4 regions of the Bradyrhizobium sp. S3.3.6 genome follow, and region 3 is predicted to be linked to each of the others. Evidence: predicted binding sites of a transcription regulator. Region 3 holds the regulator's gene; each other region holds the start of a gene.
The links. Region 3 encodes PhoB, which activates phosphate uptake and scavenging genes when phosphate is short. Its sites were predicted from a motif close to TGTCATNNANCTGTCAT; they were not measured.

Region 1 (4,916 bases), 350 kb from region 3:
CCGAAGGCGAGGCCGTAGCCGCGTGTGAAGCACGGCGCTTCCGTTGCCGAGCCCTTGAACTGGTTGACCATCTGGCACTCGGTCAGCTCGATCGAGCCCAGCGGCACAGCAAAGCCGACGTCTTCGGCAGCGAACTCCACCTCGACCTCGCCGAAGCGGATCTCGCCGGCGAAGGGATGGTTGCGGCCGTAGCCACGCTGGGTGGAGTAGCCCATCGCCAGCAGAAAGCCTTCGTCGCCGCGTGCGAGATTCTGCAGGCGCAAGTCACGGTCCGCGGGAAAGTTCAGCGGCTCGCGGGTGAGGTCGCCGACGCTGGCGCCATCTTCGGTCTGCGGCGAGGTCTCGATCAGTCCGTCGCGACCCAGAATGTCAGTCACGCGCGGCGTCGGCGCGGTCGAGGCTTCGCCAACAGCCGGCGCTTCCGGCACAAAGCCTTGGGCCAGCGACGGATCGAGCAGGCGATGGGTGTAGTCGAAGGTGGGCCCGAGGATCTGGCCGCCCGGAATGTCCTTGAAGGTCGAGGATACCCGCCGCTGCACCCGCATGGCGCCGGTGTCGACCGGCTCGCTCGCACCGAAGCGCGGCAAGGTGGCGCGGAAGGCGCGAACCAGGAAGATCGCCTCGATCAGGTCGCCGCGGGCCTGCTTGATCGCCAGCGCTGCGAGCTCGCGGTCATAGAGCGAACCTTCGCTCATGACGCGGTCGACGGCCAACCCAAGCTGTTCCGAGATCTGGTCAAGCGAGACTTCCGCGACGCTTTGGTCGCCGCGCCGCGCATTGGCGAGCAGGCGATGGGCGTTCTCGATGGCGCGTTCGCCGCCTTTGACTGCGACATACATGCGTCAGCCTCCTTTGCTCATGACACGCGTGCTGCGCGGGATCGCCACCACGGCATCATCGGCGACCAGAACCACGTCGATGCCGCGCGGAAACAGCGTCTCGTTGAAACGCACGCGTTCAAACAGGTCGAACGGCTTGATCGAAGCCAGGAGCGTTGCGACACCGTCGATGCCGGGGCCACGCAGCTCGAAGCTGCGGCCTGCGTCCAGGCTGTCGACCTGAATGATCAGTGTGGTCGAACGATCCGGATATTCGTTGGTGCCGAGCGCAAAACGCTCGAGCGAGGGCAGCGCACCGCCGTCACCGATCAGCGCAAAGGCCGCGATCGAGGAGTCCGGCACCACGGGCGCGCCGGTGTGGAACTTGAGCCATTTCAGGACGTCGGAGCTTTCCGACATCCGCGCATCAAGCCAGAGCGGCGTGTCGTGGTCAAACAGCGTCAGCGCAATCGCGGCGGTGCCGCGCATCATCGTATCAGGCGTTCCCGCCATCGGCACGATGCGCTGGACCGAACCCGGCCGCGCCATCGCATCCATGACCGAACGAAAGGTCGATTGCGCCGACAACACCTTGTCGACGAAACCGGGCGGCAGTTCCGCAATCGTGGTCATGGCCTCACCCCTCACCGCGCACCATGGTGTAGAAATCAACCTTCGTCGCAGCGGTCTCTTCCGCCGCCTGCTTGCGCCTGACCATAAGCTGCTCGCGCAACGGCGCGATAACGTCGCGCTCGACGGCTGCACCAAAATCCCGGGACTGCACCAGCGCATCGCACAGAGCGATCAGCCGCGCCTTCTCACCGTCCCGCCCGAGCGTGTAGCCGAAGCCGACCTCACCGCTCGCAAGCCGCACCGCGGCGCGCGATACCGTCGCCTCGCCGAGGTTGAACGGCGCGCCGTCGCCGCCGACCCGGCCGCGCAACATCACCAGGCCGTTTTCGGGCGCCCGCAAATCCTGATGGCCAGGCAAGGGGATCGTGCGGAGACGGGCGGCGATCTCGCCCGCCTCCGCGTGCGCCAGCACGGCCATGGCGGCCTGGCGCTGGGCTTGCTGGGTGTTGTGCTGGGTCACCGAATCCACCGATCTCTTCTACAGAACTTGTCGAATCCAAGTTGTCTATGATACTAGACAACTTGATACGAGAGCGCCATGACTGTTTCGTGACAAAGGTGTGATTTTCGAGCTAGGCTGGCCACCGACATGAGCATGCAGGACACCGCCTCTTCGGGCGTCGCGCTATGGCGCCTCGTTGCCGACGGCATCGAGCGCGGCATCGCCGACGGCCGTTTTGCCGCAGGCGACAAGTTGCCGGGCGAGATGGAGATCGCCGAAACCTACCGCGTCAATCGCCACACCGTGCGGCGCGCGCTGGCGGCGCTTGCAGAGCGCGGCATCGTGCGCGCCGAGCGCGGCAGCGGAACCTATGTCGAAGCGCAGAAGCTCGCTTATCCGCTGCGCTCGCGCACGCGGTTCTCCGAGATCGTCGGCGCCGGCGGCCGCGAGCCGCATGGCCGGATGATCGAGACGTCGGAAGATGTCGCAACCCGCGAGTTGGCGCGGGAGCTGGGATTGAAGACCGGCGCACCGCTGGTCCGAATCGAGGCCATCCGCCTCGCCGATCGCGCGCCGATCTGCGTCTCCACCACCTGGCTGTCTGCGGAACTGTTTCCGGGCGCGGGCACGGTGTTTGCCGCGACACGCTCGATGACGAAGATGCTCGAGCACTACGGGATCCGCGATTATCGCCGCGGCGCGACCCGGATCACCGCCGGCATCGTCGACGCCACCGACGCCGCGCGGCTTGATCTCCCGCTGGGCCGGCCGATCCTGGTGGTCGATGCCACCGACCTCGACCTCGAGGGCAAGCCGCTGGTGACCAAGCACTCGCGGTTTGCGGCGGAGCGGGTGGAGTTCTTGGTGGAGCCGTAACTCTTCTCCCTCGCCCCAGATCCGAACTCGTAGGGTGGGCAAAGGCGCACTTGCGCCGTGCCCACCATCTTTCCAAGATTTAAAGTTGGTGGGCACGCTTCGCTTTGCCCACCCTACGAGATCGGCGATCAGGCCACAGCCCTTCGCCCAATGATCGCAAACCGCAGCTTGCTGGAAACGAAATCGATCGCGGCGACCGCGACCAGAATCATCAGGATCAGGAACGACACCTTCTGCCATTCCAGCACACGGATCTGCTCGGCGAGCTGGAGGCCGATGCCGCCGGCGCCGACGATGCCGATGATGGTTGCCGAGCGGGTGTTGGATTCGATGAAATAGAGCACCTGGCCCGCGATCACGGGCAGCACCTGCGGCAACAGGCCGAAGCGGATCTCGTGCAGCGCGCTGCCGCCGGAGGCGCGGATGCCCTCGACCTGCTTCTGATCGGCGCCTTCGATCGCCTCGGAGAACAGTTTGCCGAACGCACCGAAATCCGACACGGCGATCGCCAGCACGCCGGCGAACGGGCCGAGCCCGACCACGTTGATCCATACCAGCGCCCAGATCAGCGTGTCGACGCCTCGGATCGAATCGAGGAAACGGCGCACGGGAAAGCGCAGGATGATCGACGGCACGACATTGCGTGCAGCAAATAAGCTGACCGGAAGCGCGAGCAGCGCGGCCAGTGTGGTGCCGAGCAACGCGATCGACAACGTCTCGCCCATCGCCTTCAGATAGATCGGAAGCGACGAGCCGGGATCGGGCGGGATCATCATCATGCTGATCCAGCCGAGCTGGCTGAGGCCGCTGAAGAGCCGCGACGGCGAGAAATCGAGATCAATCAGGCCATAAACGAAGATGCCGAGCGCCGCGACGATCATGGCCGGCGTCGCAAGCCGTGCCGCGGCCGGACGCTCGAACACATCAGGGTAGCGCGCGCGGATCTGCGCGGTGTCGACCTCCTGCGGCCCTGTCACGTCCGCGCCTCCTTGCCGAAGAGGCGGCCGCGCAACCAGCCGGTCGAGATGTCGATGATGAAGACCGTGACGATGATGAGCAGCAGGATCGCGCTGACGTCCGAATAATAGAACTTGCGGATGGCGACGACGAGCTCCTGCCCGATACCGCCGGCGCCGACAAAGCCCATGACGGACGCTTCGCGGACGTTGACCTCGAAACGCAGCAGCGCGTAGCTGGCATAGCCAGCGGTCACCTGCGGCAGAATCGCAAAGCGCATGCAGGATAGCCAGCTCGCACCAGTCGAGCGGATACCCTCGACCGGCTTCATGTCGGCGTTCTCGACGATTTCCGAAAACAGTTTTCCCAAAGCGCCGGTAGAGTGAATCGCGATCGCAAGCACGCCCGCCATCGGCCCGAGGCCGAAGGCGATGACGAAGATCAGCGCGAACACGATGCCCGGGACGGTGCGGGCGAACTCGAGCAGGCGCCGCACCACGAAGCGAAGCCATGGCCGGGGCGAGGTGTTTTCGGCCGCAAAGAAGTTCAGGGCAAAAGCGAAGATGGCGCCGATCAATGTGCCGACATAGCTGATCAGCAGCGTCTCACCCAGCATCTTCAGCCATTTGCGCCAGCCCCACAGCCATTCGCCGACATCGGTCCAGACCCGCTGGCCGCTATCGAGCGTGAGGATGCGATCGAAATAGCTGAGGAAGTTGCCGAAGTAAGTGAACAGGGTCCGCAGATTCACTTCTGCGCCGATCGCAGCGAGAAGCAGCGCCGCGGCAAAAATCGCGGCTCCCAACAGGAGACGGAGCCGCTTGCGCAAGACCGCCTTGTTATAGGCTGCGTTCAGCGCAGCAAGCTGCTGCTCGGGGAGGATCGAAACGGCGACGGTCATCGGATAGAGACTGGTCCGTCAAAAGAGAATGAGCCGGGTCCATCGACCCGGCTCCAGTGCATCGCCCCGAAACTCAGGACGCCTTCTTCTTACGCAGTGCATCGACGAACTTGATCAGCTCGATCGTGCCATCCCAGTCCTTGGTGGTGGCGGGATGAAAACCCTTCTTCTGGCCGTCCTGGAGACGATCGAAGGCTGCCTTGTCCTTGACCGGCGCGTCGAAGAACGCCTTGGCGATCGCCGCCTTGGCCTCTTCCGGCAGGTCGGAGTTATAAGCATAGGGGCCGTT
Region 2 (4,916 bases), on a different contig from region 3:
TGTGTTCCGGCATGAACTGTCGCGCCTGAAGCGCGCTGACATCGGCGGTACGGAAGAAGCGGTGCATCTCGCCGCAGAGGTCGCGCAGTCGCACGCCAGCATAGCGCGCCTGCCGCCGCTGATGGAATTCCGGGATCGCGTCGGCCAGCAGCGCATTGTCGTCGTGCAGTCTCTTGAAGGCAACGAGGCCGGAGATCAGCGTGCCGGCCTTGCTGGCCTCGACGCCGGGGGTGAGCAGAAAGAGCAGGGAGTTGAGGTCGTTCTTCTCAGGCACGATGCGGTTTTCGCGCAAGTACTGCGCGACGACCGGGGCGGGGATGCCGTGCTCGGCATAGGCGCCGGTGGTGCGGTCGAAGCCGGGCGTGAGTAACGTCAGCTTGTTCGGATCGGTCATGGCAAAACCCTCGGCCGTGCCGGGGAAGCCGTGCCAGTTGCTGTCAGGGCCGAGCTGCCACAGCGCGGGATTGGTCGCGAGCTCGTCGGTCGACAGCGTCTCCCAGGCAACGTTATGCGCGGCGCCGGGGCGGCTGACGTCGGGGATGGCAACGCGATCGGGTACGAACGGCTCGAAGAACCAGCGCCGGTCCGGGTTCTGTTCCTTCTCCTCGAACTCCCGGCGCATGGCGCGGATCTTCTTGCGCAGCTCGATGCCGAGGCGGATGGTGTCGTCCCATAGCACTTCGCCGGAGCGGCCCTTCATCATCTGCGCGCCAACGTCGAGCGAGGCGAACAGCGGATAAAACGGCGAGGTCGAGGCGTGCTGCATGAAGCTTTCGTTGAAGCGGCGGTGCTCGACGCGCCGCTTCTGGCCGCGGATGTGGCGGTCCTTGATATGGATCTGCGAGGCCTGCGAGAAGCTGGCAAGCTGCTTGTGGGTCGACTGCGTCGCGATGATGCCCGGTGCGTCCGGCGGGAGATTGGCAAGCCCCATCGCGAAGCGGCCGACGTAGAGCGGGTGGAACTTCATGAAGCCGGCCCAGGCCTCGTCGAACAGGATGTATTCGCAGAGGTGGCCGATGCGCTTCAGGATCATTTCGGCATTGTGAATCGTGCCGTCATAGGTGCATTGCTCGACCACGGCGACGCGGAACGGCCGTTCCTTGCGCCAGGCGTCCTTGTCCGTGACCAGCGGATGGTTGCGGATCGTCTCGCGCAGGGCCCGTTCGTCGAGCGCGTCCCAGCGCATCGGACCGATCAGGCCCCAGGCATTGCGGATGGTCGGGACATAGACCGGAATTCCGCCATTGATCATCAACGCGCCGTGATGGGCGGCCTTGTGGTTGTTGCGGTCGAACAGCACGAGGTCGCCGTCTGTGACGAGCGCGCCGAGCGCGACCTTGTTCGAGGTCGAGGTGCCGTTGAGCACGAAGTAGGTTTTCTCCGCGCCGAAAATCGCGGCGGCCTCCTTCTGCGCCTTCAGCGCCGGACCCTCATGGGTGAGGAGGTCGCCAAGATCGAGCACGGAATTGTCGAGGTCGTCGCGGAAGACGGACTCGCCGAGATGCTCGACGAAGACCCGGCCGATCGGGCTTCGGTTGTAGAACACGCCGCCATTGTGGCCCGGACAGGTCCAGAGCTGGTTGCCTTCCTCGGCATAATCGACCAGCGCGCCGAAGAACGGCGTCTTCAGCGTCTCGGCATATTGCTTGAGCCGGCTGATCAGGTTCTTGGCGATGAAGGTCGGCGTCTCCTCCGACAGGAAGACATAGCCATCGATGAAGTCGAGCACCTCGACCGGGAGATCCTCGAACCGCTTGCGCCGGATCAGGAGGATGATCGGGAAGTCGAGGCCGCGGCGCCGCATCAGATTGATCAGCGCCGATGTCTTGCCCTCCAGGCCTTTCTTGCCCCAATCCACCACCATGCAGCCGATCGCGGCGTCGGTCTGCACCGCCATCTCGGCGTCCTCCAGCTTGCGGGCCCGGACCACCTCGAAGCCGGAGCGCTGGATCTCCTCGATGATCTGGTTGAAACGGACGCCTTCGAGGTCGTCGGCGTCGAATACAGGTGCGGCGAACAGGAAGTTGAAGCGCTTGAAATAGTCCATGACGTGTCCCGAATGTGCAGAGACTGACAGGTCTCGGCACATTCGATGACAGTTCTATGACGGTGCGCGGGATGGCCCCAGCCCGCGCTTGCGGGGCGAGGGAAACGCTACCGCTTCGCCTCGCCGAACACCACCGTCGGCACCGCGCGATTGACGACCTCGCGCAGCGCAAAGCTCGATTGTACCCGCGCCACGCGCGGCAGGCGCGACAGTTCGGTGCGGTGGATGCGCTCGAAATCCTGGATGTCGCGGGCGAGCACGATCAGGATGTAGTCGTCGGTCCCCGACATCAGGAAGCAGCGCACGACGGAGGGGCACTTCACCACCTCCGCCTCGAACGCCTTCAGCGCCTCGTCGCTCTGGCTCTCCAGCGCAATGCGCACCAGCACCGTCGTGGTCAGGCCGAACTGCGCCAGATCGAGCGCGGCCTGGTAGGCCTGGATGTAGCCGTCATCCTCCAGCGTCTTCTGCCGCCGTGCCAGCGCGGTGCTGGAGAGGCCGACCTTGTTGGCGAGCTCGGTGTGGCTGGCGCGCGCATTGGTCGTAAGTTCCGCGAGAATCGCGAGATCTTTCCGGTCGAGGGCCAAGGTTTTGTTTCCAGCGTGAAAGGACACTTCCGCGACCGAAACCGGCGCGGGACGGCCAAAACTACCGGATATTTGCACGAAACCAAACTGCCTGCGCCGCTACGATCATGGGGTGAATCAAAAGGAGCCCAGGATGCGTGTCGGTGTGCCCAAGGAGATCAAGGTGCAGGAATATCGCGTCGGGCTCACCCCGGGCGCTGTCCGTGAATATATCGCGGCTGGGCATCAGGTCACGGTTGAGACTGGAGCCGGCAGCGGCATCGGTGCGTCCGACGAGGTCTATCAGCGGGCGGGGGCCTCCATTGCCGCCGGTGCGCGCGACATCTTCGCCAAGTCCGACATGATCGTGAAGGTGAAGGAGCCGCAGAAAAGCGAATGGGCCCAGCTCCGCGAAGGCCAGATCCTGTTTACCTATCTCCATCTCGCGCCCGATCCCGAACAGGCCAAGGGCTTGCTCGCGTCCGGCTGCACAGCGATCGCCTATGAAACCGTCACCGACGCGGCCGGTCACCTCCCGCTGCTCGCGCCGATGAGCGAAGTCGCCGGCCGCCTCGCCATCGAGGCCGCTGGCGCCGCGCTCAGGCGATCGGCCGGCGGTCGCGGGCTGCTGCTCGGCGGCGTGCCCGGGGTGCAGCCGGCGCGCGTCGTCGTGCTCGGCGGCGGTGTGGTAGGAACGCAGGCCGCGCGCATCGCCGCAGGCCTCGGTGCTGAAGTCACCGTGATCGACCGCTCAATTCCTCGTCTGCGCGAGCTAGATGATGTCTTCCTCGGGCGGGTGCGCACCCGCTTTTCGACCATCGAGGCCGTCGAGGAGGAGGTGTTTGCCGCCGACGTCGTGATCGGTGCGGTGCTGGTGCCGGGCGCGAGCGCGCCAAAGCTCGTGACGCGTGCGATGCTCAAATCGATGCGGCCGGGTGCTGTGCTGGTCGACGTCGCGATCGACCAGGGCGGCTGCTTCGAGACCTCGCACGCGACGACGCATGCGGAGCCGACCTACGAGGTCGACGGCGTCGTGCATTATTGTGTAGCGAACATGCCGGGCGCGGTGCCGGTGACGTCGAGCCAGGCGCTGAACAATGCGACGCTGCCGTTCGGTCTGATGCTCGCCAACAAGGGCTTTGCTGCCGTGCTGGAGAATCAGCATCTGCGCAATGGGCTCAACGTCCATCGCGGCCGCATCACCAACAAAGCGGTGGCGGAAAGTCTCGGGATGGATTTTGCGCCGCTGGGAAGCGGGCTGGCGGCATAGAGTCGCCAGACCTACGCCTTCGTCGACCTGTGCGGCCCGAGGTCCGGATTGTGCGTCATGCGCGATTAGTCCGCCAAACGCCACGGCATCGCCGAAAACGCGCGGCCGCTCGAGTTGCGGTAGTAAGTGCTCATGGTAGTCGTCGAGCAGGTCCGGGTGGACGCCATGGGCCCTCCAACCCGGCAAAAGAAGAAAACTATTGCCTCAGGCTAGTCCGGCGGAAGGAGTTTCCCCGCCGGGGGGCAAAAACGCCAATCGCTTCCATTGCTGTTTGAGGCCGAAACGACGACATTTCGGTCAAGGATTGATGGATTGGCCCATTATGGAACGCACTGGATTTGAGCCGTTCGGCGAGCAGCTGGTGTCCGCGACGGACACCCAGCCGAAGTCGCGCGCCGCAAAGCTCGTGTTGCGGGCCGGCACCGGCCTGTTCTGGTCGCTGGTCGCCGCCATCGTCCTGGCGCGTGCGGCCTTCTTCGAGCCCGGCGTCTACGACAGCTTCAGCCACGTGGCTTCGATCGCCAAGAACCTGCTGTTCTAAGCCGGTTATTCCGGGCTGAGGATATAACTTCTCTCGGCCCTGATATGTCGAAAACTTATTTCCCAGTCCAGCGACCCTGCGTATAAATCCTTCTCCCTAGGGAGAGATTTGTGCCGCAGAATCAAGCATCCAGCCCGGCCGATGCCAAGCCGGCGACCGTCGCGAGCCGTATTGCGGCGCTGATTCCCGGCATTCTCCTCTGCATCGCCGTGGCCGGCGTTTCGGCCTCTCTTGAGCGGGCCGAACTGGGCGTCTTCGAGCACCCCTATGTCGAGGCGCTGGTGATGGCGATCCTGCTCGGCATGGCGCTGCGCAGCTTCTGGAAGCCGGCGACGCGCTGGCAGGCCGGCATCGCTTTCAGCGCCAAGCAGCTGCTCGAGGTCGCCGTCATGCTGCTGGGCGCCTCCATCAGCTTCGCCGCTATCGCAGCTTCGGGCATCGCCCTTTTGGCATCGATCGCCGCTGTCGTCGTCGTGGCGCTCTCCGTCTCCT
Region 3 (4,916 bases):
TAAACGTTCGGGCGTATCATTGCGCCCGGCGAGCCTTAAGGGATTCTGGCGGCACGGATTTTTCGAGGCTTAGGCATTCGTTGTGCGGCCCCCAGGATGGCAGGCGCGCGGCGAAGGAAAGGGTGCAATGACGGTTTTGACCTGGTCCGACGATCGCGTCGAACAGCTGAAAAAGCTCTGGGAGGCCGGACTTTCGGCCAGCCAGATCGCCGCTGAGCTTGGGAATGTCACCCGTAACGCCGTGATCGGCAAGGTTCACCGGCTCGGCTTGTCGGGCCGCGCCAAGAGCCCGTCTTCGGCAGCTCCGCGGCCGCGCAAGGCGCGTCCAGCGCCGCACATGATGCGGGTGAGCAGGCCCATCGCACGCGGCAATACCGCGCTGGCGCAGGCTTTCGAGGTCGAGGTCGAGGCTGAACCGGTCACCTACGACAACGTGGTACCGATGAGCCAGCGGCTGTCGCTGCTCGAATTGAACGAGGCGACCTGCCACTGGCCGGTCGGCGATCCCTCGAGCCCGGATTTCTTCTTCTGCGGCGGCAAAGCGCTCTCCGGCCTGCCCTATTGCGCCCAGCACTCGCGGGTCGCGTATCAGCCGGCAGCGGATCGCAGGCGGGCCCCGGCGAAGCCGGCGCGCTGAGTTAGTCGGCTTCCAAGACTTCGCCGTCCAAGCGGCGGCGGCTCAACTTGCGACGGCGCTAACTCCCTCCGCCGTCGTCCCGGACAAGCGCGCCTCAAGCGCGCGCAGATCCGGGACCCATAACCACCGCGAGATGTGGTTACGGGTACTCGGAGTTACCTTTTTCGTGCAACAACGACGCCCTGTGGTTATGGGTCCCGGATCTGCACTCCGCTCCAGACAACGCTGCGCGTTGCCAGGAGCTGCGCTTGTCCGGGACGACAGCTGAGATTGCTGCCCCAGCCGAGCTCACGTCAGCCAACCCTACGCCTGCTCGGCCTTCGCGAACCGATCGTCCAGCGCGTAGCCCGCGCCGCGGACGGTGCGGATCGGGTCCTGCTCGCGGCCGAGATTGAGCAGCTTGCGCAGGCGGCCGATATGCACATCGACAGTGCGCTCATCGATGTAGATGTCGCGGCCCCAGACGCTGTCGAGCAACTGCTCGCGCGAGAACACGCGGCCGGGATGCTCCAGGAAGAACTCCAGCAGGCGATATTCGGTCGGGCCGAGATCGATCGGCCGGCCCGAGCGCGCCACGCGGCGCTTTTCGCGGTCGAGCTCGATGTCGCCGAAGGCCAGCACGGTTGCGAGCCGCTCCGGACTTGCGCGCCGCAGCAGGCCCTTCACGCGCGCCAGGAGCTCGGGCACCGAGAACGGCTTGACGATGTAGTCGTCGGCGCCGGTCGCCAGGCCCCGCACCCGCTCGCTCTCCTCGCCACGCGCGGTGAGCATGATGATCGGCAGCTGCTTGGTGTCGGATCGCGCACGCAACCGCCGGCACAGCTCGATGCCTGATAGCCCCGGCAGCATCCAGTCAAGCACGATCAGATCGGGGATGTGCTCCTTGAGGCGGGTGTCGGCGTCGTCGCCGCGCATTACCGTCTCGACGTCATAGCCGTCGCCTTCGAGGTTGTAGCGGAGAAGCTCGGTCAGAGCTTCCTCGTCCTCAACCACCATAATGCGTGCGCCCATCGGGTCGTCGCTCCTTGCGTAATCAGGTGTTCGGGACCGTGGTGGCGAAGGTCGTCATGTCGCCCTTCGGCCGCTTGTCGGTGATCGCCTGGCCTTCGATCATGTAGAACACGGTCTCGGCAATGTTGGTGGCATGGTCGCCGATCCGCTCGATGTTCTTGGCGCAGAACATCAGATGGATGCAGAACGAGATGTTGCGCGGATCCTCCATCATGTAGGTGAGGAGCTCACGGAACAGCGAGGTGCAGATGGCGTCGACTTCCTCGTCGCCCTTCCACACCGCCATCGCCGCCGGCAGATCGTGCGCGGCATAGGCGTCCAGCACCGACTTGACCTGCTGCTGCACGAGGTCGGTCATGTGCTCGAGGCCGCGGAACAGCTTGAGCGGATGGAAATCCGTCTCCAGCGCCGCGACGCGCTTGCCCATGTTCTTGGCGAGGTCGCCGATGCGCTCGAGATCGGTCGCGACGCGCATGGCGCCGACGATCTCGCGCAGATCCACCGCCATCGGCTGGCGGCGCGCGATCGTGAGCACGGCGCGCTCCTCGATCTTCTTCTGCAGCGTGTCGAGCTCGGCGTCGATGGCGACGACGCGCTGGCCGAGCGCGACGTCGCGGCGGATCAGCGCATCGACGGAATCGACGATCATGCGCTCGGCGATGCCGCCCATCTCGGCGACCAGGCGCGTGAGCTCCTGGAGGTCGGTGTCGAAGGCCTTTGCGGTATGTTCAGAACCCATGTGCCGTCTCCTCAGCCGAACCGGCCGGTGATGTAATCCTGCGTGCGCCGGTCGGTCGGCGATGTGAATATCTTGCTGGTGTCGTCGAACTCTATCAGCTCGCCGAGATACATGAAGGCGGTCTTGTCGGAGACGCGGGCGGCCTGCTGCATGTTGTGGGTCACGATCGCGATCGTGTAGTTCTCGGACAGCTCCTGGATCAGCTCCTCGACCTTGGCGGTCGAGATCGGGTCGAGCGCCGAGCAGGGCTCGTCGAACAGGATCACCTCGGGCCGCACCGCAACGGTGCGGGCGATGCAGAGGCGCTGCTGCTGGCCGCCGGAGAGCGACAGGCCGGAGGCGTTGAGCTTGTCCTTGACCTCGTTCCACAGCGCGCCGCCGCGCAGCGCCTTCTCGACGCGGTCGTCCATCTCGGATTTCGAGATCTTCTCATAGAGACGGATGCCGAAGGCGATGTTCTCGTAGATCGTCATCGGGAACGGCGTCGGCTTCTGGAACACCATGCCGACGCGGGCGCGCAGCAGATTGAGGTCGAGCTTGGGGTCGAGGATGTTGGTCTGGTCGAGCATCAGCTGACCGGTGACGCGCTGGCCCGGATAGAGGTCGTACATCCGGTTGAAGATGCGCAGCAGGGTCGACTTGCCGCAGCCCGACGGGCCGATGAAGGCGGTGACCCGGTTGGTGCCGAGCGCCAGGTTGATGTTCTTCAGCGCGTGGTGCTCGCCGTAATAGAAGTTGAGGTTGCGCACCGTCACCTTGGCCGGCGCTTCGGGCAGCATCGGCGCCTGGGGCAGACCGCCGGCCGCGCTCATCGATACGGAAAGATCGGTCATTTTGCGGTCCTCTCGGCGCTGAGAATGCGCGCGCCAATATTCAGGGCAAGAACGGTCAGGGTGATGAGCAGGGCGCCGCTCCAGGCGAGCTGCTTCCAATAGGCGTAGGGGCTCTGGACGAAGTTGTTGATGGTGACCGGCAGGTTCGCCATGGTCTTGTTCAGGCCGAGGCTGAAGAACTGGTTCGACAGCGCGGTGAAGAGCAGCGGCGCGGTTTCGCCGGCGACGCGGGCGGTCGCGAGCAGCACGCCGGTGATGAGACCGGATCGTGCCGCACGATAAGCGATCCGCTTGATCACCAGCGAGCGCGGCAGGCCGAGCGCGGAGGCCGCCTCGCGCAGCGCGTTCGGCACCAGGAGCAGCATGTCCTCGGTCGTGCGCAGCACCACCGGGATCACGATGACGGCGAGCGCGAGCGAGCCTGCGATCGCCGAGAAGCCACGCATCGGCACCACTACGGCGCCGTAGATGAACAGGCCGATGATGATCGAGGGCGCCGACAGCAGGATGTCGTTGATGAAGCGGATCACCGAGGTCAGCTTGTCGTTGCGGCCGTACTCGGCGAGATAGGTGCCGGCAAACAGACCGAGCGGCGCGCCGATGCCGACGCCGATCACGGTCATGATCAGCGAGCCGACGATGGCGTTGCGCAGGCCGCCTTCGGACGAGCCCGGAGGCGGCGTGTCCGCAACGAACAGATCGAGGTTCAACCCCGCCAGGCCGTTATAGAACAGCGTAATCAGGATCAGTGCGAGCCAGGTGACGCCGAAGGCGGCGGCACCAAAGCAGAGCCCGCGGATCAGGATATCCTTGCGGCGGCGGCGTGAGTAAATCGGGTTCATGTTAGTTCCCCGCCTTCTTTTCCAGCCGCATCAGCATCAGCCGGGCGCCGGCCAGCACGAAGAACGTCAGCACGAACAGCAGCAGGCCGAGCAGGATCAGGCCGGACTGGTGCAGGCCGTCGCTCTCGGCGAATTCGGATGCGATCGCCGCCGAGATCGTGGTGCCCGGCGCGAATATCGAGGACGAGATGCGGAACGAGTTGCCGATGATGAAGGTCACCGCCATGGTCTCGCCGAGCGCACGGCCCAGCGCCAGCATGACGCCGCCGATGATGCCGACGCGGGTGTAGGGGATCACCACGCTGCGCACGACTTCCCAGGTGGTGCAGCCGACGCCGTAAGCAGCCTCCTTCAACACGGGCGGCACCGTCTTGAACACGTCGACCGAGATCGAGGTGATGAAGGGCAGCACCATGATGGCGAGGATCAGCGCGGCATTGAACAGGCTGAGATAGGACGGCGGACCTGCGAAGATCGCGCCCAGCACCGGGACGCCGTCAAAGATCTTGATCATGAAGGGCTGAAACGTGTTGGCCAGGAACGGACCCAACACGAAGAAGCCCCACATGCCGTAGATGATCGAGGGGATGCCGGCGAGCAGTTCGATGGCCATGCCGATCGGGCGGCGCAGCCATTGCGGGCAAAGCTCGGTGAGGAAGATCGCAATGCCGAGACCCACCGGAATGGCGATCAGCATCGCGATAAAGGAGGTGACGAGCGTACCATACATCGGTCCGAGCGCGCCGAGCACGGGCGGATCGGCCGACGGCGCCCAACGCTGCGTCCACAGGAACGCGAAGCCGTATTCCTTCATCGCCGGGAAGGCGCCGACGATCAGCGACAGGATGATGCCG
Region 4 (4,916 bases), on a different contig from region 3:
AAGCCGCCCGCGCGCAAATACGGTTTTGCCCTACGAAGTCACCGTCACCGCGGCGAAGGCGTCCCTGAGCCGCTGGGCGAGCTCGGCCTTGCGATAGGGCTTGGTCAGGACCACTGCGTCGGCTTGCGCGCGGCCCTGCTCGACCAGGGTCTCCAGCGCATAGCCTGAGGTGAACAGCACGGGCAGGCCCGGCCGAATCCGCCGGGCCTGGTCGGCGAGCTCCCAGCCGCTCATTCCGCCGGGCATGACGATATCGGTGAACAGCATGTCGATGCCGGGGTCGGCGCGCAGCCGCTGCAGGGCATCCTGGCCGTTGACGGCGGCGACGACGCCATAGCCGAGCGCCTCCACCCTTTGGATCACCGAGGAGCGCACGAACGGATCGTCTTCCGCGATCAGGATCTTCTCGTGCCCGCGCGGCGCGACGTCCTCGCTTTCCCGCGCATCGGCCAACGATTGTCCGGCACCGGCACGCGGCAGGTAGATCCGAATCGTCGTTCCCAGGCCCTGTTCGCTATAGATCGAGACGTGACCGTCGGACTGCCTGGCGAAGCCATAGACCATGCTCAGCCCGAGCCCTGACCCCTTGCCGACCTCCTTGGTGGTGAAGAATGGTTCGAATGCGCGCTCGATCACCTCGGGCGTCATGCCTTCGCCGTCATCAGTGACGGAAATCAGCGCGTAGGCGCCCGAAGCCACTTCCGGGTGCAGGGCACGATAGTCCTCGTCGATCGCGGCCAGTTCCGTGCTCAACGTCAGGTGTCCGCCTGATGGCATCGCGTCCTGCGCATTCAGCGCAAGGTTCAGCACGGCGGATTCGAGCTGGGCGCGGTCCGCAAAGGCCAAGATCGTGCCGGGCCCGAAGGCTGTCTTGATCTCGATGTTCTCGCGCAAGGTGCGCTTGAGCAGCTTGAGCATGGACCCGAGCAGCTCGCGGCAATCGACCGTCTGCGGCTGGAGCAGTTGGCGGCGACTGAACGCGAGCAGCCGCTGCGTCAGCTCTGCGCCGCGTTCGCCGGACTCGCAGATGTCATCGGCGAATTGCCGCAAATCGGGCCGCGTCTTGAGCTGCTCGCTGAGATGCTCGGCGTTGCCAATGATCACGGTCAGGAGATTGTTGAAGTCGTGCGCGATGCCGCCGGAGAGCTGGCCGACCGTCTCCATCTTCTGCGCCTGCTGGAGCTGCTGCTCGGTCAGCTTGCGCGCGGTCAGATCGTGGATGATGCCGACATGGATCAGGTCGCCGTCCTGCCACGCCTGGCCCACCGACAGATTCATCGGGAAGGTCGATCCGTCCTTGCGCAGGCCGGCGGCTTCGCCGGTCGCGAAGCGCCGCGCATGACCGGTGGATGAGGGCCTCTCCTGGTTGGACATCAGCATGCCGATGTCGAGATTCATGACCTCGGCGGCGTGATAGCCGAACAGCCGTTCGCAGGCGGGATTGAACAGGAGAATGCGGGCTTGCGCGTCGAACAGGATGACACCGTCGACGGCGGTCTCGACGACCGCGGTGAGACGCGTCACGCTTTCGCGCATCGCGCGCTGGGCGTCTCCGACCTGCCGCAGCAGCAGCGTCGCGTCCCGGCTCTTGATCTCCTCCTCCTCGAGCGCAGCCTGAACCTTCTGCAGCTCAAACGGGGAGGGGATGGTCAGGATTTTCGGCAAGAGCGGCCAAAGTGCACCGGCGGTGAAGATGGAGGCCGCAGCCGTGACCGCCTTGACCAGGCCCTCGATGCCGTAGATCGGGACCCAGAGCGTGTAGATCGACAGCACATGGGTCAGGCCGCAGGCCATGATGAAGATCGCGAACGCCCAGTAGACCCAGCCGAATTGGAGGTCTCTCCGCTTGGTGACGAGAATCGTGAGAGCGAACGGGATCGAGAAATAGGCGGCGGCTATGATGGCATCGGAGACGACGTGGAGCCAGATCAGCTCAGGTTCCCACAACAGGCAGATGCCGTGTGGTGAGAACATCGAGGAGTCGAGAATGCGTTCGAAGTAGGCCCACATGATACAGTCCCGAGAGGGTTTCAGGCCGGGGGCGGCCCGCAACATGGCATCGCCAGCGAATCGATCAATCTTTCACTGATTTGGATGGACCCGCCAAGGCCGGGCGATGACTAGGTCTTATTTCTCCGGATGTGCACGTTTCCGGGACGACGATACTGCGTGGCACCGCGCGTGCACGATTCGCGGCTTGCTGGTGTTCCGAGCGCGCGGTAGGAGAAGCCATGACTTCGAAATGCCTGACTTTGAAACGCCTGGCTTCGAAAACCCGGAAAACCGCCCGATGACCACGCCCGTGGCGCTCACCATCGCCGGCTCGGATTCGAGCGGCGGCGCCGGCATTCAGGCCGACCTGAAGACCTTTGCCGCGCTCGGCGTCTACGGTGCGTCCGCGATCACGGCGCTGACGGCGCAGAACACCAAAGGTGTCAGCGGCATTCACGCGGTTTCCGCGGCGTTCGTCACCGCGCAGATCGATGCGGTGCTCTCCGATCTCGACGTCGGCGCGGTGAAGATCGGCATGGTGGCGCAGGCCGAGACTATCGATGTGATCGCCTCTGCGCTGGCGCGCTGGAAGCCTCGCAATATCGTGCTCGATCCCGTGATGGTCGCAACCTCCGGCGACCGCCTGCTGGCGTCCGAAGCCGTCGAGGCCCTGCGCAAGAAGCTGATTCCGCTGGCCTCGGTCGTTACGCCAAATCTGCCCGAGGCCGCCGCTCTGCTCGACGGGCCGCTTGCGCGAAGCGAAGCCGAGATCGAGAGTCAGGGCCGCCGCCTGCTCGCGCTCGGCTGCCACGCTGTCCTTATCAAGGGCGGGCACGGCGAGGGCGCCGAGAGCATCGACTATCTCGTCGATGCCGGAAACACGATTGCGCTTGCCGCGCCGCGCGTCGCCACGAAGAACACCCATGGCACCGGCTGCTCGCTCTCGTCGGCGATTGCGGCGGGTCTCGCCAAGGGCGAGACCCTGGAGCAGGCGGTGCGCAACGCCAAGGCCTGGATCAGTGTTGCGATTGAAGCTGCCGACCGCTTCAGCGTCGGCCACGGCCACGGGCCGATCCATCATTTCCACAAGTTTTACTGACGCCGGCTGCGAGCTGCGTGTCGGTCCCGCCGTTAACCAGCAGGACCAGGGTGTTCCGGGCTTTTGCGGGCAACCAATGCCGCCTCATGTCGCCTGATTGTCGCATGCGCCTGATATTCGCGGGGAGGGCGAGGCGAGGTTTGATTCGTAGCTGAGGTGCCTCAAAGGTCCAATTGGTCATCCCCCTGTCACGGGACATTGTTACAGGCTGTCGCATGGGAAGTTACGATGTGAGTGACGAGAGCCCTGAAAGGCGCTTTCGCACCTTGTTCATTTCCGATGTCCATCTCGGAGCCCGCGGCTCGCAAGCCGACCTGCTGCTGGACTTCCTGCGCTACCACGACGCCGACACCATCTATCTCGTCGGCGACATCGTCGACGGCTGGGCGCTGAAATCGAGCTGGCACTGGCCGCAGTCGCACAACGACCTGGTGCAGAAGCTGCTGCGCAAGGCGCGCAAGGGCGCCAAGGTCATCTACGTCCCCGGCAATCACGACGAGTTCCTGCGCAACTATTACGGCACGCATTTCGGCGGCATCGACGTGGTCGAGAACACCGTCCACAGCGGCGTGGACGGCAAGCGCTATCTCGTCATCCATGGCGACATCTTCGACCTCGTGGTGCAGAACGCGCGCTGGCTCGCCCATCTCGGCGACAAGGCCTACGACTTCGCGATTCAGATGAATCGCTTCGTCAACTTCTTCCGCCGCATGTTCAAGGTGCCCTACTGGTCGCTCTCGCAGTGGGCGAAGCAGAAGGTCAAGAACGCCGTGAACTATATCGGCGCGTTCGAGCAGGCGCTCTCCGCCGAGGCACGGCGCCATGATGCCGACGGGGTGATCTGCGGCCACATCCACTACGCCGTGATCCGCGACGAGAATGGCATCCGCTACATGAATTGCGGCGACTGGGTCGAGAGCTGCACCGCGCTGGTCGAGCACGATGACGGTCGTTTCGAGATCATCACCTGGGCCGACCACGCCCAAAAGCCTGCAGCCGTACCGCAGGTGGCAGCAAGGGCGGCTTGATGCGTATCCTGGTCGCGACCGACGCCTGGCACCCGCAAGTCAACGGTGTGGTTCGGACGCTGACCAAGCTTGCTGACGCCGCCAAGACGCTCGGTACCGAGTTTACGTTCCTGACGCCGCAATCGTTCCGTACCTTTGCGATGCCGAGCTATCGCGACGTGCGGCTCGCGATGCCGCGCCCGGCGCGCATCGCAAGACTGATCGAGGAAGCGCGGCCCGACAGCATCCACATCGCGACGGAAGGGCCGATCGGCCTGATGGTCCGCCGCTATTGCCGGCAGCGCAAGCTGCCGTTCACGACCAGCTTTCACACCCGCTTTCCCGAATATGTCCGCGCCCGCGTGCCGGTTCCGGAATCCCTGATCTGGCGGGCGCTGCGGCGCTTCCACAGCGCCAGCCGCGCCGTGATGGCGGCGACGCCAGCACTCGCCCGCGAGCTCAGCGAGCGCGGCTTTGCCAATGTCGTGCTGTGGCCGCGCGGCGTCGACACAAAGCTGTTCCACCCTCGCGCCATCGATCTCTGCCTCCCGGCACCGGTGTTCCTTTCCGTCGGCCGGGTCTCGGTCGAGAAGAATCTCGAGGCGTTTCTCGACCTCGATCTGCCCGGCACCAAGGTGATCGTCGGCGATGGCCCGGCGCGCAACACACTGGAAGAGGCCTATCCCGACGCGATTTTCCTGGGCGAAAAGCACGGCGAGGAGCTGGCCGACATTTATGCGGCAGCCGACGTCTTCGTGTTTCCGAGCAGGACCGACACGTTCGGCCTGGTCCTGCTCGAGGCGCTCGCGAGCGGCCTG

Region 1: the regulator PhoB is predicted to act here: its motif matches at 1,990-2,006, upstream of phnF (phosphonate metabolism transcriptional regulator PhnF).
Region 2: the regulator PhoB is predicted to act here: its motif matches at 2,093-2,109, upstream of ABID59_RS20495 (Orn/Lys/Arg family decarboxylase).
Region 4: the regulator PhoB is predicted to act here: its motif matches at 3,267-3,283, upstream of ABID59_RS16040 (UDP-2,3-diacylglucosamine diphosphatase).

Annotation. Positions count from the first base shown of each region.
Region 1 is NZ_JBEPOT010000005.1:5,200-10,115, forward strand. It holds gene ABID59_RS16485 (carbon-phosphorus lyase complex subunit) at 1-839, opposite strand, end outside; gene phnH (phosphonate C-P lyase system protein PhnH) at 843-1,451, opposite strand; gene phnG (phosphonate C-P lyase system protein PhnG) at 1,456-1,920, opposite strand; gene phnF (phosphonate metabolism transcriptional regulator PhnF) at 2,041-2,769, shown strand; gene phnE (phosphonate ABC transporter, permease protein PhnE) at 2,898-3,746, opposite strand; gene phnE (phosphonate ABC transporter, permease protein PhnE) at 3,743-4,627, opposite strand; gene phnD (phosphonate ABC transporter substrate-binding protein) at 4,701-4,916, opposite strand, start outside.
Region 2 is NZ_JBEPOT010000006.1:416,290-421,205, forward strand. It holds gene ABID59_RS20495 (Orn/Lys/Arg family decarboxylase) at 1-2,047, opposite strand, end outside; gene ABID59_RS20500 (Lrp/AsnC family transcriptional regulator) at 2,155-2,634, opposite strand; gene ald (alanine dehydrogenase) at 2,768-3,883, shown strand; gene ABID59_RS20510 (hypothetical protein) at 4,206-4,424, shown strand; gene ABID59_RS20515 (YeiH family protein) at 4,535-4,916, shown strand, end outside.
Region 3 is NZ_JBEPOT010000005.1:352,229-357,144, forward strand. It holds gene ABID59_RS18080 (GcrA family cell cycle regulator) at 128-637, shown strand; gene phoB (phosphate regulon transcriptional regulator PhoB) at 941-1,648, opposite strand; gene phoU (phosphate signaling complex protein PhoU) at 1,671-2,387, opposite strand; gene pstB (phosphate ABC transporter ATP-binding protein PstB) at 2,399-3,220, opposite strand; gene pstA (phosphate ABC transporter permease PstA) at 3,217-4,062, opposite strand; gene pstC (phosphate ABC transporter permease subunit PstC) at 4,064-4,916, opposite strand, start outside.
Region 4 is NZ_JBEPOT010000004.1:691,905-696,820, reverse strand. It holds gene ABID59_RS16050 (ATP-binding protein) at 31-2,010, opposite strand; gene thiD (bifunctional hydroxymethylpyrimidine kinase/phosphomethylpyrimidine kinase) at 2,291-3,091, shown strand; gene ABID59_RS16040 (UDP-2,3-diacylglucosamine diphosphatase) at 3,307-4,119, shown strand; gene ABID59_RS16035 (glycosyltransferase family 4 protein) at 4,119-4,916, shown strand, end outside.